Regions from separate parts of the Rhizobium sp. K33 genome, predicted to be linked through region 4. Evidence: riboswitches for the same ligand, from Rfam matches in the RefSeq annotation. Region 4 holds a riboswitch; each other region holds the start of a gene.
What was found. A riboswitch is a leader RNA that binds a small molecule or an ion and turns the genes downstream of it on or off. The one in region 4 is predicted to bind cobalamin.
Positions count from the first base shown of each region.

Region 1: it holds a riboswitch for cobalamin, as region 4 does, so the genes downstream of both, M1E12_RS19675 (ABC transporter ATP-binding protein) here and M1E12_RS02350 (aromatic ring-hydroxylating oxygenase subunit alpha) in region 4, are expected to answer to the same signal.
Region 2: it holds a riboswitch for cobalamin, as region 4 does, so the genes downstream of both, cobU (bifunctional adenosylcobinamide kinase/adenosylcobinamide-phosphate guanylyltransferase) here and M1E12_RS02350 (aromatic ring-hydroxylating oxygenase subunit alpha) in region 4, are expected to answer to the same signal.
Region 3: it holds a riboswitch for cobalamin, as region 4 does, so the genes downstream of both, bluB (5,6-dimethylbenzimidazole synthase) here and M1E12_RS02350 (aromatic ring-hydroxylating oxygenase subunit alpha) in region 4, are expected to answer to the same signal.

Region 1 covers NZ_CP096478.1:4,089,698-4,093,909, forward strand. Annotated here, with positions in the region: gene M1E12_RS19670 (NAD(P)/FAD-dependent oxidoreductase) at 1-1,160, shown strand, start outside; cobalamin riboswitch at 1,262-1,494, shown strand; gene M1E12_RS19675 (ABC transporter ATP-binding protein) at 1,697-2,491, shown strand; gene M1E12_RS19680 (ABC transporter substrate-binding protein) at 2,512-3,468, shown strand; gene M1E12_RS19685 (FecCD family ABC transporter permease) at 3,526-4,212, shown strand, end outside.
Region 2 covers NZ_CP096478.1:1,394,494-1,398,705, forward strand. Annotated here, with positions in the region: gene M1E12_RS06970 (hypothetical protein) at 57-857, shown strand; cobalamin riboswitch at 924-1,296, shown strand; gene cobU (bifunctional adenosylcobinamide kinase/adenosylcobinamide-phosphate guanylyltransferase) at 1,482-2,012, shown strand; gene cobW (cobalamin biosynthesis protein CobW) at 2,016-3,092, shown strand; gene cobN (cobaltochelatase subunit CobN) at 3,096-4,212, shown strand, end outside.
Region 3 covers NZ_CP096478.1:1,830,815-1,835,026, forward strand. Annotated here, with positions in the region: gene M1E12_RS09105 (acyl-homoserine-lactone synthase) at 1-531, shown strand, start outside; gene M1E12_RS09110 (DUF2865 domain-containing protein) at 718-1,719, shown strand; gene bluB (5,6-dimethylbenzimidazole synthase) at 1,676-2,413, opposite strand; cobalamin riboswitch at 2,455-2,643, opposite strand; gene M1E12_RS09120 (TolB family protein) at 2,682-3,518, opposite strand; gene M1E12_RS09125 (hypothetical protein) at 3,542-3,871, opposite strand; gene M1E12_RS09130 (NAD+ synthase) at 3,874-4,212, opposite strand, start outside.
Region 4 covers NZ_CP096478.1:501,244-505,455, forward strand. Annotated here, with positions in the region: gene M1E12_RS02340 (GGDEF domain-containing protein) at 1-786, shown strand, start outside; gene M1E12_RS02345 (DUF6656 family protein) at 803-1,408, opposite strand; cobalamin riboswitch at 1,713-1,916, shown strand; gene M1E12_RS02350 (aromatic ring-hydroxylating oxygenase subunit alpha) at 2,021-3,265, shown strand; gene M1E12_RS02355 (FAD-binding oxidoreductase) at 3,268-4,212, shown strand, end outside.

The sequences.
Region 1 (4,212 bases), 1.0 Mb from region 4:
TCTATCAGGTCGCGACAGCCGCCCTTTCGCCGGCGGATATCTCCGAACCGATCCGCCGGACCCTCGGCCGATATCCCAACATCAAGGTGGTGCTGGGTGAGGTCACCACTGTCGATCAGTCCCGTCGGACAGTCGGGTTGAAGGGTGGCGTCAGCATTCCCTACGACCGGCTCGTCCTGGCGACGGGGTCCGACTACAACTATTTCGGCCATCAGGACTGGCAGAAACACGCGCCGGGCCTGAAATCCATCCACGAGGCGCGCCAGATTCGACACAGCCTTCTGCTCGCCTTCGAGAAGGCCGAGCGCAGTGAGGATGAGGCGGAGAAGCGACGGCTTCTGACCAGTGTCATCATCGGAGGCGGGCCGACCGGCGTGGAAATGGCAGGCGCCATTTCCGAGCTTGGCCGTTTCATGATCGCCCGCGATTTTCGCAGTCTGAGGCCGGATCAGCTGCAGGTGCTGTTGATCGAGGCCGGTCCGCGGATCCTTGCCAGTTTTCCGGAATCCCTGTCGCAATATGCCGTCGATTACCTGACGCGGATCGGCGTGGACATCCGCTTGAATACGCCGGTGGAAGACGTGACTCCCGACGGCGTGACGGTCGGCGGGGCGCTGATCCCGGCAAGCTGCATGGTCTGGGGTGCCGGCGTTAAAGCCTCTCCCGCGGCCGCCTGGCTCGGCGTTCCGCCAGGCCCCGGAGGCCGTCTACAGGTCGCCTCGGATCTGTCTGTCGAAGGAAAATCGGAGATCTATGCTCTGGGGGACACCGCTCTGTCGACCGGGGAGGATGGCAAGCCGTTGCCGGCGCTCGCGCAGGTGGCCAAGCAGCAGGGCACCTTCCTCGGCAAGGCGCTGAAGGCAAATCTTCTGCAGGGCGAACCCGTGCCGACCTTCCGCTTTCACAACCGCGGCAATACGGCCGTCATCGGCAGGAATGCTGCGGTTTTCGATTTCGGCTCCTGGCAGCTGAAGGGGCGCCTGGCATGGCTGCTCTGGGCGATCGTGCACGTCTACCTGCTCGTCAACTTCGAAAAGCGCCTGCTGGTCAGCATTCAATGGATCTGGCGATACGCCACCCGCCAACGGGGTGCTCGGATCATCGATGAGAATGCCGTTGCGGTGGATCGTCCGGCGGCTGACGGAAAGATGTCGAACTGATTTTCCGACGCTAGGCGCTGGACAAGCCCGTGCGCAAGCTATAGGCGTAATGGTATTACATTACGGAAGAGATCAAGGCTTGACCGCCGGGGCCCGTAGGCCCTATGCAAACAGATGACGGTTCCCCGCCGGATGACTCCGAGGGGATTAATAGGGAACACGGTGAGGACGACCCAATAGGGACCAATACCGTGGCTGCCCCCGCAACTGTAAGCGGATTGCTGTCCATTCTCGCGGCGCAACAAGCGCCGGGCCACTGCGGGAGACTGTGGGAAGGCAAATGGAACGGCGCATATCCGCGAGCCAGGAGACCTGCCGTCAAGAGTTGAAACCGAAGCGGACGGGGTGTTCCGATGGATACGAACTGGCTTTTGCGCTGCGCCGTCAGGCGCGCTGATCACATGCCATTTTGCCTCCGGAGAAATCCTGCGGAGGACGGGCATGCATCTACTGAATACCGGTGAGCCGTCGAAACGGCCGTCTGGTCCCGGCCTGAGCGCTGGCGCCACCCTGTCCTCCCGCGCGGAGGCACGGCAATGAGCTGCAGCAGCAAGGGCTGCCCGATCCGCGTCACCGACGTCGGCTGGGGGCCGAAACCATCTCAATATCTGGTTCGCGACGTCTCCTTTTCGCTGGCCTCGGGCGATCGTCTGGCAATTGTCGGTCCGAATGGCGCTGGCAAGACCACGCTGCTGCGCTGCCTTTATCGCGGTGTCTCGCCGCTGGACGGCCGGGTTGAAATCGACGGCCAGGACATCTGGCAGATGAGCGCCCGCCAGGTTGCCAGGCGGATCGCCGTCGTGCTCCAGGAAATGCCGGGAGACTTTCCCTTCACCGTGCGGGACGTCGTCATGATGGGCCGGGTACCCTGGCGCGAAGGCCTGTCCGGCTGGAGCGATCAGGACCGTGCCGAAGCCGAGCATGCGCTAGATCATCTCGATCTCCTGCGGCTGGCCAACAGGCAGTTCTCGACCCTCTCCGGTGGCGAGAAGCAGCGTGTGCTGGTGGCCCGCGCGCTCGCCCAGAAGCCTGAGATCCTGATCCTCGACGAGCCGACGAACCATCTCGACATCCGCCACCAGCTGGAAATTCTCGATCTGCTCGGCGGGTTGAACCTGACGATCATCACGACGCTGCACGACATCAATCTCGCGGCCGAATTCGCAAGTCATGTCGCCTTGATGCAGGGCGGCCGGATGCGTGCTTTCGGCACGCCGGACGATGTCCTGACGGAGCAGGCCCTGTCAGGGACCTTTGGCGTTCTCGCCGCCCGCCAGCAGGCCGACGACCGTCGCGCGCACCGCTTTTCCTTTTCCCTCGCTCTCAATTGATATTGAAAGGACCCGCCACGATGGCCGCCCGCCTTCTTTTGTCCGCCGCGCTGTTTGCTTCGGTTTTCGCAGCCTCCTCGGCGTTTGCCTATCCGGTCACCGTCAAGAGCTGCGATCGCGAGGTCACCTTCGAGCAAGCGCCCGCCCGCGCCATTTCCAACGACGTGAACCTGACCGAAATGATGCTGGCTCTGAAGCTTCAGGATCACATGGTGGGCTACACCGGCATCTCCGGCTGGAAGACGCTGGATGAAAGCCTGCGCGAAGGCGTTCAGGAGCTGCCGGAGCTTTCGCCGAAATATCCGACCAAGGAAGTGCTGCTGAACGCGGATACCGACTTCTACTTCGCCGGCTGGAACTACGGCATGAAGGTCGGCGGCGAGGTGACCCCGGAAACGCTCGAGCCCTTCAAGATTAAGGTCTACGAACTCACCGAATCCTGCATCCACATCATGGCGAAGAACAAGCCGACGATGGACGACATGTTCGTCGACCTCCTGAACCTCGGCAAGATCTTCGGTGTCGAGGATCGCGCCGAGACCCTGGTCGCCGGCTACCGCAAGCACCTCGACGAAATCACCAAGCGCATCGGCGCAATCGAGAAGCCCGTTCGCGTCTTCGTCTACGATTCGGGCACCGAAAAGCCCTTCACCTCGGGCCGTTTCGGCATCCCGACCGCGATGATCGAAGCCGCCGGTGGCATCAACATCATGGACGATGTCGAGAAGAGCTGGACGGAGGTTTCCTGGGAGCCTGTCATCGAGCGCAACCCGGAAGTCGTCGTGATCGTCAACTACGGTGACGTCACCGCCGACCAGAAGATCGCCTTCATGAAGGAGAACCCGGCCTTCAAGAACCTCGATGCCGTGAAGCAGGACCGCTTCGTCGTGCTGGAATATGTGGAGGCCACGCCGGGCCCACGCAATGTCCAGGCGATCGATCGTCTGGCCAAGGCCTTCCACCCCCGCAACATGTAAAAGGTCTGAAGGCGGGGCCGCATACCGGTCCCGCCCGACAGGAATACGCAAGGCAGCATGATGCAGGGTCGATTGTTTATCTGGGTGGGTCTGGCGCTCCTGCTGCTTGCCCTGTGTCTGACGGCTGGCGTGTCCCTGGGCTCGGCCGCCATTCCCGCGGAGACCGTCTGGTCGATCCTCGTCAACAAGCTGGCGCCGGGCACCTTCGAGCCGACCTGGTCTCCGGGACGGGAGAGCATCGTCTGGGATGTGCGATTTCCTCGTGTCATCCTTGCCGGCCTCGTCGGTGCCGGCCTCGCCACCGTCGGTGCGGTCCTCCAGTCGGTCACCCGCAATCCGCTGGCCGATCCGCACCTCCTCGGCGTCTCCTCGGGCGGTGCCTTGGGCGCGATCATCGCGCTGCTCCACACCGGGCTGATCTTTGGTCTCGTCACCGTGCCGCTCTTTGCCTTCGCCGGCTCGCTTCTGGCAACGCTTGCGGTGGTCGCCGTGACCCGCTTCACGGGCGCCGGTGCTGATCGTCTCGTGCTGTCAGGCGTCGCGATCGCCTTTGTCGCCACTTCGCTTGGCAATCTCGCGATCTTCCTCGGCGATCCGCGCGCAGCCCATACGGTTGTCTTCTGGATGCTCGGCGGCCTTGGCCTCGCCCAATGGTCACACCTTCTCTATCCGGCGATCGTCCTGTTCGGCTGCCTGACCTTCCTCACCATCCGGGCGCGCGAGATCAACGCCATGGCAATGGGT
Region 2 (4,212 bases), 890 kb from region 4:
CTAACCATAAATGGCGAATTCTCAGGCTGGTCCAGAATCATCAGCCCGGGGTCGCCATGTCAGCTCGCAGTTTCCGCATTGCCGCCGCCATCGGCCTTGTCCTGCTGCTGGCATCCTGCTCGCTCATCTATGGGCGCAGCATCGATCGGCCCCTGGTCTACTACGTCCGCAACGTCACGGTGATGGCCGACCTGAAGGTACCGCTCGACCTCATCGAAAGCGTCGACCGACGGGTCTCGGCGGCAATCGCCGCGACACGCGCGCCGCAAGGGGCCGAACGCGTGGTCCTGCTGGTGAAGATCGATCGGTTGGGCTACGGCGAGGGCGCGCGGCGCAGTCTCGCCCAGGCGAGGTTCACCGTCACCGCGACCTCCGTCGAGACCGGCGAGCCGGTGGCGCAGGGTGTCTTCACCGTCAACAGCCCGACCAATGATCCGCGCTGGGCCCGTCAAGCTCTTGCTGAAGAAATCGCCGCCCGTATCCGTTTTGCCTTCTCGCTGACCACGCCCCGGATCAGGAAGGTCGTTGCGCCTCGCACAATCTCAACCCGGCTGAAGACCGATCCGGCACCGGTGATCGCGCCGTCCGCGACGCCCGTGAGTCCTCAGGCGACGGTCGTGGAGCCGACCGTCGTTGCGCCGCCGCCGGTTGTGGTCACGACGCCAGCCAATCCTGCACCGCCAGAGCCGGCGGAGATGGCGGCCCCTCCGGTACGCGCGGCTGCTCCTGCCCAACCCGCGCGCCGCGCGGCCGATATTGCAAAAGGCACGCCCGTCGAGCAAGGCGCCGTCGGCAAGATCCGCCTGCGACCGGACTGCGATCCGGCCGTCACCGCAAACTGCGCGGCAGCACCCTGACCAGGGTCCGGGCGCAATGACGCATCCGCGCGCCGCAGCCGTGATTGACTTGGGCCTGACCTCGGCCTAATCCTCATCGTGGATGGTTTCCGGACGGCAGAGATGTTGTGCGGAGAGCAAAAGGGAATGCGAAGGCGTGGACCCCAACCGGGCACGCGGAACGCAGCCGACCCCGCGACTGTATTGCAGCGAGGGTTCTCCATCCGCTCTGCCGTTACTAGTGGTGACAGATCGCGTGGTGTGATCGGCTTCCGAAAACGTCAGGACGGAAAAGCCACTGGGGTGGCAACACGATCAGCCGGGGCTGGACGCCTCTTTCTCTACGAATCGTCCGCTCTTTCGTGTTGCCGTCAACTCTGGGAAGGCGAGGAGAACCCGACGGTCCTTTCAAGGATCACGACCTGCGAGCCAGGAGACCTGCCATCCACGGGCATGGTGCCCACACTGGGGAGGTTTCCCCGTTGCCAGCACGGAGGTTGTCGTGGCGACGTCTTGCATCCGCGGGTCCTTGTCGACCCGACGGTGCCGATCCGTCTTCGCGGATCGTGCATCCAAATGTTGTTCGCGCGTGTTTGAAACAGGCGCTGCAGGTCACCTGCGTGCGGTCTGGGGTTATGGCGCGCCATGACCGCTTCCCATTCCCGATCCATCCTGGTTCTCGGTGGTGCTCGCTCGGGCAAGTCGCGCTTTGCCGAGGGATTGGCGCGCGACACTGGCCTCGACAGGTTTTACCTGGCGACGGGCCGCGCTTGGGACGACGAGATGCGGGTCCGCATCGAAACCCACAAGGCCGACCGAGCCAATGACGGCTGGACGACCCATGAGGAGCCGCTCGATCTCGCCGGCGCGCTGAAGGCGCTGGACCAGCCCGGCCGCGTCATCCTCGTCGACTGCCTGACGCTTTGGGTCACCAATCTGATGATGGAAGAGGGCCGTGCCGTCGACGCCGACGGCGCCGCACTCGCCGCTAGTCTGGGGGAACTCCAGGCCACCGTCATCTTCGTTTCCAATGAGGTCGGCCTCGGCATCGTGCCCGAGAACAAGATGGCCCGCGCCTTCCGCGACCATGCCGGCCGTCTCCACCAAGCCATCGCCGCCGAAGCGGCAGTCGTCTATTTCGTTGCGGCCGGATTGCCGCTGAAAATGAAGGGTTGAACCATGTTGCAGCAAAAGATCCCTGCCACCGTCATCACCGGCTTCCTCGGTGCCGGCAAGACCACCATCATCCGCAACATGCTGACCAATGCCGGCGGCAAGAAGATCGCGCTGATCATCAACGAATTCGGCGATCTCGGCGTCGATGGCGACGTGCTGAAGGGCTGCGGCGCAGAGAACTGCACCGAGGACGACATCATCGAACTCACCAATGGCTGCATCTGCTGCACGGTGGCCGACGACTTTGTGCCGACGATGCAGAAGCTGCTCGACCGCGACGTGAAGCCTGATCACATCGTCATCGAAACCTCGGGTCTCGCCTTGCCGCAGCCGCTGGTCGCCGCCTTCAACTGGCCTGATATCCGCACCCGCGTGACGGTCGATGGCGTCGTCACCGTCGTCGATAGCGCGGCCGTCGCTGCCGGTCGCTTCGCCGACGACCACGACGCGGTCGCCGCCCAGCGCGCCGAAGACGACAATCTCGACCACGAAAGCCCGATCGAAGAACTGTTCGAGGATCAGCTGACCTGCGCCGACCTCATCGTCTTGAACAAGACCGACCTGCTTGACGCTGCTGGCATCGCCGCGGTGCGCGCCGAAGTCACCGGCCGCACCAGCCGTAAGCCCTCGATGATCGAGGCGAAGAACGGCGAAGTGCCCTCGCTCGTGCTGCTCGGCATCGGCGCCAGCACCGAAGACGACATCGAAAACCGCAAGTCGCATCACGAGCTGGAGCACGAAGCGCTGCATGCCTCGGGCGAGGATCACGACCACCATCACGATCACGACGAGTTCGAAAGCTTCGTTTTGAAGCTCGGCGCGATCAAGGATCCCGCGGACTTCATCGACCGCCTGAAGCCGGTCATCGAAAAGCACGACATCCTTCGCCTGAAGGGTTTCATCGACGTGCCGGGCAAGCCGATGCGCCTTGTCATCCAGGCCGTCGGCACCCGCATCGACACCTATTTCGACCGTCCCTGGACATCGGGCGAGAAGCGCGAAACGCGGCTTGTGGTGATCGGCCTGCATGAATGGGATTTCGGCACCGTGATCGAGGACGTCCAGGCGGCGGCTGGCTGATCCATGCATCTGCTCCTCGCCCAGAAGGGATCGATCAGCGACGGCGACGAAGCGATCGATCTTGGCCAGACGCCGGGGGACGTGCTGTTTCTCTCGGCGGCGGACACGGAGCTTGCGGCAATCGCCGCAGCCGTTGAGGCGAGGGGCAAGCAAGCGCTGCGCTGGCGGCTGGCCAGCCTGATGACGCTGAAGCACCCGATGTCGGTCGATACCTATATCGAGCGCACGGCGCGCCATGCGCGGCTGATCGTGATCAGGGCGCTGGGCGGGGCGAGCTACTTTCACTATGCGATGGAGGCGTTGCACGCTACTGCGCGCCGCAGCGGTGCTGCCATCGTCGTGCTACCCGGCGACGACAAGCCGGATGAGGGGCTTTCGCCTTTCCAGGCCTGTGCGGATAACGACCGCCAGGCGCTCTGGACCTACCTCACCGAAGGCGGGGCCGGAAATGCCGAGGCCTTCGTCGCCTATGCCGAGGCGATGCTGCGCGGGGACGAACGTCCGGACCCGGCGCGTCCATTGCTGAAGGCCGGCATCTGGTGGCCGGGCAGGGGCGTGATCGGGGTCGATGAGTGGGAGAGTCGAGCGCTCCCGGCACCCCCCTCTCCAACCCCTCCTCACAAGGGGGAGGGGCTTCAAGCCATCACCCCTCTCTGCTTCTACCGCGCCCTCGTCCAGAGCGGCGAAACGGCACCCGTCGAAGCCATGGTCGAAGCCTTGCAGGCCAAGGGTCTCATCCCCCTGCCGGTCTTCGTGTCGAGCCTCAAGGATCAGGTTTCGGTCGATACGCTCCGCGCCATCTTCACGCGATTCCCGCCCGCGGTGGTCATCAACACGACCGGTTTCGCCGTCTCGACGCCGGGAGCGGAAGCGCCGTCGACCGTGCTCGACGAGACCGGCGCCGTGGTCCTGCAGGCAATCTTCTCGTCCTCGCCGCGCGCCACTTGGGAGACCTCTGGTCAGGGCTTGAGTGCCCGCGATCTCGCGATGGGCGTCGCCCTGCCGGAAGTCGATGGCCGGGTACTCACCCGCGCCGTCTCCTTCAAGTCGAAGGCGCGCTTTGACGAGCGGGTCGAAGCCAATCTTGTGAGCCACGAGCCGGATGCCGGCCGCATGAACT
Region 3 (4,212 bases), 1.3 Mb from region 4:
GTCCAGGAAGCCTGGGAAATCGACGACTACGACCGCGCCAACCCGCTCTATGTCCTCTCCTATGACGAGGAGGGAAAACTTCGCGGCTCGCTGCGCCTTCTTCCGACGCTCGGCCCGAACATGCTTGACGACACCTTCCCGATCCTGCTCGGGGATGGCCCGGAGATCCGCAGCGCAGCAGTCTGGGAATCAAGCCGCTTCTGCATCGATCCGGAGATTTCCCAGGACCGTGCGAGCAATCAGGTGACGATCGCTGCGGCCGAACTGATGTGCGGGGTCGGCGAACTCGGCCTCGCTTCCGGCCTCAGCCATATCGTGACCGTGACCGATGTCTTTCTGGAGCGGATGTTCAAGCGCATGGGCTGCCCGGGCAACCGCATCGGCGAGCCGAAACGCATCGGCGTCGTCCAGGCGGTCGCCGTTTCCTGGGAGGTCTCCCATGAGCTTCTGGATCGCATGAAGGCCGTGGCCGCGATTGACGGCAGCGTGCTGGAAGAAGAGATGACGCTCGCCACCGCCCGCGCAGCGTGACGGCATCTCGGGCGGATGCGGCCCATGCCGCATCCGCCACGTCATCCGTCATTTCGTTTTGATCTACATTCGGATATCCTGCGATACGTCAGGGCGTTGATCTGCCCTGCAAATGCCAACTGGGATCCGGATGTGCCGAGCAGGATAGTCAGTTCCATTGCCATGATCCTCCTCATGGGCGGGGCCATGCCAACCGCGGCTGAGGCCTCAGCGCTCTGCGAGCGACTGCGCGATCGGCTGGTTCTGGTGGAGCAAGGCGGGCCTTCGCCCGAGATCAACAGTTATGCCAGCGCGATCGCCCAGCAGAACCTGGAGCTGCGCAAGGCTCGCCAGGACCAGCGCCGGCTTCGCTGCCTTACCTCCTCCATCGTCCAGATCCGCCCCGACGGCGGCAATGACTGCGGGGATCTCGCCACCGCGATTTCACGCATGGAGGCAAACCGCGATATTCTGGCTGCACGCCTTGCCGATCTCCGCGAAAGCCGCGCCGCCGATGCCAGGGCCGCACTGGTAACGGCCCTTGAAGCCAATGGCTGCGGGCCCGATCAGGCGCCGCTGCCGGAGGAAGCGCAGCGCATCCCGTACCTCGACACCCTGGCGGAACCCTACAGGCCCGACCGCGCCGCCGAGGCTGCCTATTCCGATCCGCGCCCATCCTTCGGCATCCTGCCAAGCGGCAATGTCCGCACGCTGTGTGTCCGCACCTGCGACGGTGGCTTCTTCCCGATCTCGTCCCAGACCTCGGCCATGAATTTCGCCCGCGACGCCGCCCAGTGCGAGCAGATGTGCCCCGGCACCCAGACCGAGCTCTTCTTCCACGCGCCCGAGCGCAGCGAGACGGTGGACATGATTTCGGCCGTCACCGGCCAACCCTATCGCGACATGCCGAACGCTTTCCTCTACCGCAATCGTCGGACCGATGCGGATCCCGCCTGCAGCTGTAACCTGCAGCAGTATTATCAGCGCATGACACCCAGACCGGCTGTCCCGGATTATCAGTCCTCGGTGCTCGATATGGCGCCGAAGTCGAAGCCAGTTCCAGCAGCACCTCCTGCGGCGACCGAGCGCCCCCTGGACGAAGCAAGCCTCAATGTCCGGCGCGTTGGCCCCGCCTTCCTGCCGTCCGACAAGGGCACGATCGACCTCAGGAACCCCGCGGCGCCTGGCCCCCAGCCGCTCCAGGAGTAACGGCGACCTCAGGCGTCTCGCCCCAGCGGTCCTCGAAGATCAGGTCGTCGAGTGAAAGCCGCTTCCGCCAACCCTTCACCTCGAGCTCGGGCTTTGAATAGAGCGCGTAGACATAGCCGATGCAGAGATAGCCGATGATCTGCACCCGCGGCGGAATGCCGAGGATGTCCTTCACTTCGTTCTCGTGGAAAATGCTGACCCAGCCGAGGCCCACGCCTTCGGCGCGAGCGGCAAGCCAGAGGTTCTGGATTGCACAGACGGTCGAGAACGCATCCATTCGCGCGTCATGCGTTCGCCCGAGCACGACGGGACCGGCTCGGTCGGTGTCGCAGGTGATGCAGATATTGAGCGGCGCCTTGCGGATACCCTCAAGTTTGAGGGATCGGTAAGCGCTGCGACGCTCCGGCGGAAACATCGCCTCAGCTTCCTCGTTGGCGCGGACGAAGGCTTCCCAAACCGCCTGCCGTTTCGCTTGGCAGCGGATCAGCAGGAAATTCCAAGGTTGCATGAAACCGACCGAGGGCGCCGCATGGGCTGCTTCGAGCAATCGCCTGACGAGGTCATCGGGCAGAGGGTCGGACAGGAACTGGTCGCGCACATCGCGCCGCGTATGGATCGCCTTGTAGACCGCGTCCCGCTCATGCTCGGCAAAAGGCGCAGCCCCGACGAGAAACTCGTTCGGTTCGTCGTGCATCGTAATCCCCACAATGCGCAACCACCCGCCGTCCGCGCGGGCTCGGTCTATCTCGCCAGGCCGGTCTTCTGACTGGGCTTCACCTGTAACGCGCGCCTTCCCGGATTACTCCAGTGGCTGGGTTTCCCCGGCGCATGACATCCGCCTCACAGTGTTGGGCACGTGCCGGAATCTCACCGGCTTCCCGATTCTCCCGCCTTTCGGCAGGCACCTGGCGTGGTTGTTTTACGTCAGACAGCGCACGAGCGACAGATCAAAAACGACAACCTCAATCGGTCACGGCGAAATAGCGGACGAAGGCGAAGGCCGATCCGTCCGGCGACCAGTTCGGCACGTTTATGCTGCCCTGCCCGCCGAAGAATTCGAACAGGGTCTCGATATTGCCGCCATCGGCATCCATCAGCCGCAGCCTGACCTGCTTGTCACGCGGATGTCCGGAGACATCTTCGTCATAGGAGAGAAAGAGAACCTTGCTTCCATCCGGCGAGGGATGGGGGAACCAGTCGCCATAGCCGTCCGCGGTTAGACGCTCAAGATCACTGCCATCGGTCCGCATGCGCCAGATCTGCATCGTGCCGGTGCGGCTGGAGTTGAAATAGATCCACTGACCATCGGGAGAGTAATCGGGACCGTCATTGTGGCCGTCCCCATGGGTCAACCGCTTCTCTGGCCCACCCTTGGTCGAGATCGTGTAGATGTCGAATACGCCGCCGCGATCACCGCAATAGGCAAGTTGCTTTCCATCCGGCGACCAGCCGTGCCAGTAGGAGGGCATCTTCTCGGTCACCTGGCGCGGCTCCTCATCGCCATCCCCGAGCAGGTAGATGCAGGACTTGCCGAAGAGCGTATGGTCGGAAAAGGCAATCGAGGCGCCGTCGGGCGAAATGCCGTGATCATTGTTGAGACGGACGGCAAAACCGGTATCGATCAGTTCCGGCTCCGGATCGTCGTCATCCAACGACAGGGCGTAGAGAAGGCCGTCGCCATTGATCACCAGGAACTCGCCGTCCCGCGACCAGTTGGGCGCCTCGACGAGGTCCTCCGTCTGCCAGACCACCTCAGCTTCACGGGTCGCCATGTCGTAGATCTCGACCGAACTGCGCATCATCATCTCCTTGGAATAATCAGTCAGCGACCGAGCGACTTTCGATCGCCTGGCAGTTTGGCGAAGACCGTCCGGCCGGTCCGCTCGATATGGGCATTGCGCCATTCGGTATAGAAACCCCAGCACAAGCTGACGATCAGGGTGACGAACCCGATGCCGAGCATCTTGAAGCTTTCCTCCCACAGGCCGTAGCAGCCGATTGCCATGGAGGGCAGAAAGTATGCAGCACCGGACAGCACCCGGTAGAGCCCACTATCCTGATTGTCATGGGCTCCGACAGCAAAGATATAGCTGCGCTCCTCCGCCGTGAAATCCGGCAGCTCAGCCCGCGCGAAGCGATCCTCTGTCGACACCTTCAGCGATCCCGGAACCGGTTCGTGATCGGATAGCGACGATCGCGCCCGAAGTTCTTCTTGGTGATCTTCACGCCGGGCGCCGACTGGCGGCGCTTGTATTCGGCGAGATAAAGCAGGTGCTCGACCCGGTGGACGGTCGCGATGTCATGGCCACGCGCCACGATCTCGTCGACACCCATTTCCTTCTCCACGAGGCATTCGAGGATGTCGTCGAGCACGGGATAAGGCGGCAGCGAATCCTGGTCGGTCTGGTTGGGACGAAGCTCCGCGGAGGGCGCCTTCGAGAGGATATTCGCCGGGATCACTTCGCCCGAGGGGCCGAGCGCACCTGGTGGAAC
Region 4 (4,212 bases):
GAAAAGATCTCGCTCACCGATTACGGCCGCGTCATCGGTCATGCCTCGAAGACCATCCTGACCGAAGCCGACCTCGAAGGCACGCCGCTCGGCCAGTCGATCAAGATGCTGAAGGCCGCGACCGAGAAGCGTGCGCATCAGAACAGCAATGTCGTGCGCGCCGTGGTCGACAAGACGGCAGCGCTCGCCGATCTGCAGCGCGAGGCCGAAGAGGCCGAAGCCGCCAAGTTTGTCGATCCGGTCACCCGCCTTGCCTCGCGCCGCGCCTTCAACAAGGCCGTCGCCAAGATTTATGCAAACCCGGAAATGCCCGTCCTCTGCGGTGTCGCCATCGGCGAGATCGATGATTATGCCCGCATACAGGAGCAGATGGGCCCGGCCGTGGCCGAACGCTTCCTGATGCAGGTCGCCAAGGTTCTCGAAGCCGTCTCCGGCGGTGGCGACCTTGCCTGCCGCTTCGATGCCGGCCGCTTCGGTCTGCTGCTTTACACCTCCGATCAGGAGGAAATCAGCCGCGTGGTCGATCTCGTCCGCGCCAAGCTGAAGGCCACCAATTTCGTCGGCTCGTCGAGCGGTGCCCGCGTCGGCCAGCTCACCATGTCCTTCGGCATTTGCTTCTCCGAGCAGGCCCCGAATGCCTTCGACTTCACCAACTTCGCGGAAAAGGCGCTCGCCACCTCCAAGTCGGCCGGCGGTGATACCGTCACGGTCTATGGTGCGAACGACTATGTCTCGAAGGATTGGCTGATCTACAAGAAGAAGCCCGTCGGCGGTTTCGGCGCCTGATCGGGGACGCCAGCCTTTAAAGCTTTGCGATGATCTTCCTGAGCTCGGCGTCTCGCGCGCCGAGCATCAGCACGTTTCTGAGCGCCTCTTTCGGGTCGACCGTCTGGAACAGGAGCCCGTTGTCGCGGAAGGAACGATCGATCGTCATCGCCTTGGTTTCTGCCTCCGGCTTGATCGCCACGGCAAAATACATCCGCCCGTAATTCTGCTTGATCTGCTCGAAGAAAACTTCCTCACCGCCGATATCCGCCAGAAAGTTGGCGATGTAGAAGGCCCATTTCACATCGGCATATTGCGCGAAGTTCGTGCGCGCCGCGGTCACGTGACAGTAACCGAGATGCGGGCTGTTGTTCAGCGTGCGGTGAAAGATGATCTTGGGGAACTTGATCGAACGGTGAAAGCTGTTGATCCGGTCGTGCGTGGTTTCCGCAGCCCGTTCCAGCCGGCGTCCCGTCCGCGCCGCGACTTCCTCATAGGTCAGGTAGCGCCGTTCATCCGGCAGCCAGTCTTCACGGCTGCGCGAAATCCGTCCGGTCCTGAGGAACTCGGAATGGACGGCCTTGGCGGGCGGCGGCGCCTTCGTTTCCGCTTTGGGAGCCGCGTAGTATCTCAGTTTCTGCATCTTGACGCTCTGACGGTACCCGGACTGACTGCTGGAGCTTAGCGCAGCATGGTTAATCATGATTTGATGGTACTTTGCGCCTCGGAGGTTTCCTGAGGCTTGCCGCAGCGCAAATCTTGCAATCTGCTCTGCAATCGCCCGTTTGCGTCACGCTGTTTCGGGAGGTTTCTTGTCGAATACTGCAGTATTCGGAAATTAAAGGAGATTTTGCTCTCTCCCCTCTATTTCACGGGGCTGTGGCCATGTCGCAAACAATTTCAGCCGTGTCGTTTCGCAGTGCAGCGCATGACCCGGCCCTGTGATTAGATGCTGGCAAGCTCGAGGTGCCGCCCTGGTAGGGAAGGGCGGGAAATCGGGAAGCCGGTCAAAATCCGGCGCTGCCCCCGCAACGGTGGTGGAGAATGCGTTTTGGCAAAAGGCCACTGGGAGAAATCCTGGGAAGGCGCCGACGCGGTCCGCAAATGGACCACTCCTGAGCCCGGAAACCAGCCTTGGCAGACGGACATTTGAGGTTGCGGAGGGCGACCGGAGATAGCCATGCGCAGCGCCTGTTCAAGGCGGTGACGGGCTGCGCCCTCTTCTCCCCCGAGTTTTTGAAAACACGAGGACGACATGGACCTGCAGGCCAATGTGCTGCGTCAGTTGAAGAACCGCCGCGAGGGTTTCTCCCTCGAACAGCCCTTCTATATCGACCAGGATTACTTCAAGCTCGACATGGAGATGATCTGGTATCGCGACTGGCTGTTCATCGGCCATGACTGCGAGATACCGCGTGCCGGCAACTATTTCACCGCCCAGATCGGCGACTATCCGGTCGTCATCGTGCGCGGCAAGGATCAGGTGATCCGCGCCTTCCACAACACCTGTCGCCATCGCGGCCACCGCGTCTGCACCCAGGACAAGGGCGCCTCCGCCAAGCTCGTCTGCCCCTACCACCAGTGGACCTACGACCTTGACGGCTCGCTCGTCTTCGCCCGCCAGATGGGCGAGAATTTCGACAAGGCCGAGTTCGGCCTGAAGACCGTGCATTGCGAAAGCGTCGCGGGCTACATCTTCGTCTGCCTCGCCAACGAAGCCCCCGATTTTGCCCCTGTGCGGGCCTCGATCGAACCTTACATGGCGCCGCACCGGCTCTGGGAAGCCAAGGTCGCGCACAAGAACACGATCATCGAGAAGGGAAACTGGAAGCTCGTCTGGGAAAACAACCGCGAATGCTACCACTGCGCCGGCAACCATCCGGAGCTCTGCCGCACCTATCCGGAAGCGCCGACCGCAACCGGTGTGCAGGGGGCCGGCGACGACCCGTTCATTTCCGAACATTGGGCACGCTGTGAGGCGGCCGGTCTTCCGTCCACCTTCAAGATGGACCCGTCCGGCCAGTTCCGCACCGCCCGCATGCCGCTGATACAGGATGCCGAGAGCTACACCATGTCGGGCAAGCGCGCCGTGAAGAAGCCGCTCTCCGCCGACGTGCCGATCAGCCATATCGGCACCATGCTGCTCTTCCACTATCCGACGACCTGGAACCACATCCTCGGCGACCACGCGATTTCCTTCCGCGTCCTGCCGCTGTCGGCCGAAGAGACGGCCGTCACCACCACCTGGCTGGTGAACAAGGATGCGGTCGAAGGCGTCGATTACGACCTCGAAGAGCTGACCCATGTCTGGAACATGACCAATGACCAGGATCGCTCGATCGTCGAGGAAAACGCCTTCGGCATCCGCTCGCCGGCCTATGAACCCGGTCCCTATTCCGTCGATCACGAAGGCGGCGTCATGCAGTTCGTTGAATGGTATTCCAACTTCATGGTGAGCCGCCTTCAGGGCGACAAGGCTCGCCTCTCCGTGGTGGCCTGATCATGAACATTGCCGTCACCCAGTATCGCCATGTCGACGAGATGCGCCCCTGGTCCGACCGGGAGCATCTCCTGGAGTGTGTCGCCGTCACGCCGGAAGCCGCCGACGTGATGACCTTCACCTTCAAGCCGAACAAGCCGGGCCTCTGGTTCCGCTACATGCCGGGCCAGTTCGTGACCCTCGAGATCCCCGTCGGGCCCGAGCCGGTGATGCGCACCTACACGCTCTCCTCCAGTCCCTCGCGGCCCTACACGATCGCCGTGACGGTCAAGGCGCAGAAGGACAGTATCGGCACCCGCTGGATGTTCGACAATCTGAAGCCCGGCATGGCGCTGAAGGCTTTCGGCCCGCTCGGCGACTTCTCCTATGCCAAGTATCCGGGCAAGAAGTACCTCTTCATCTCGGCCGGCTCCGGCATCACGCCGATGATGTCCATGACCCGTGACCTGAGTGACCGTGCACCCGATAGCGACATCACCTTTCTGAACTGCGCGCGCTCGCCCGACGACATCATCTTCCGGTGGGAGCTGGAGGCGAAGGCGCGTGACATGCCGAACTTCCAGCTCGGCTTCATCATTGAGCAACTGGGCCGCGGTCAGCTCTGGTCGGGCCTGAAGGGCCGCATCGACAAGGCAAAGATCGCGCTTCTCGCCCCCGACTTCCTCGAGCGCACCGTCTTCTGCTGCGGCCCGGCGCCCTTCATGGCAACCGTGCGCGAAGCGCTCGAAGGTGCCGGCTTCGACATGAAGCAGTATCACGAGGAAGCCTTCCAGCCGGTCAAGCCGGAGCCGATGGTGGTTGTTGCCGACCATGGCGATGGCGAGCAGGCAACCAAGGTCACCTTCGCCATGTCGGGCAAGGACGGCCTCTGCGCCCCTGGGCATACGGTCCTTCAGGCAGCCCGTGCGGCCGGTGTCCGGATCGGTGCGGCCTGCGAATCCGGCCTC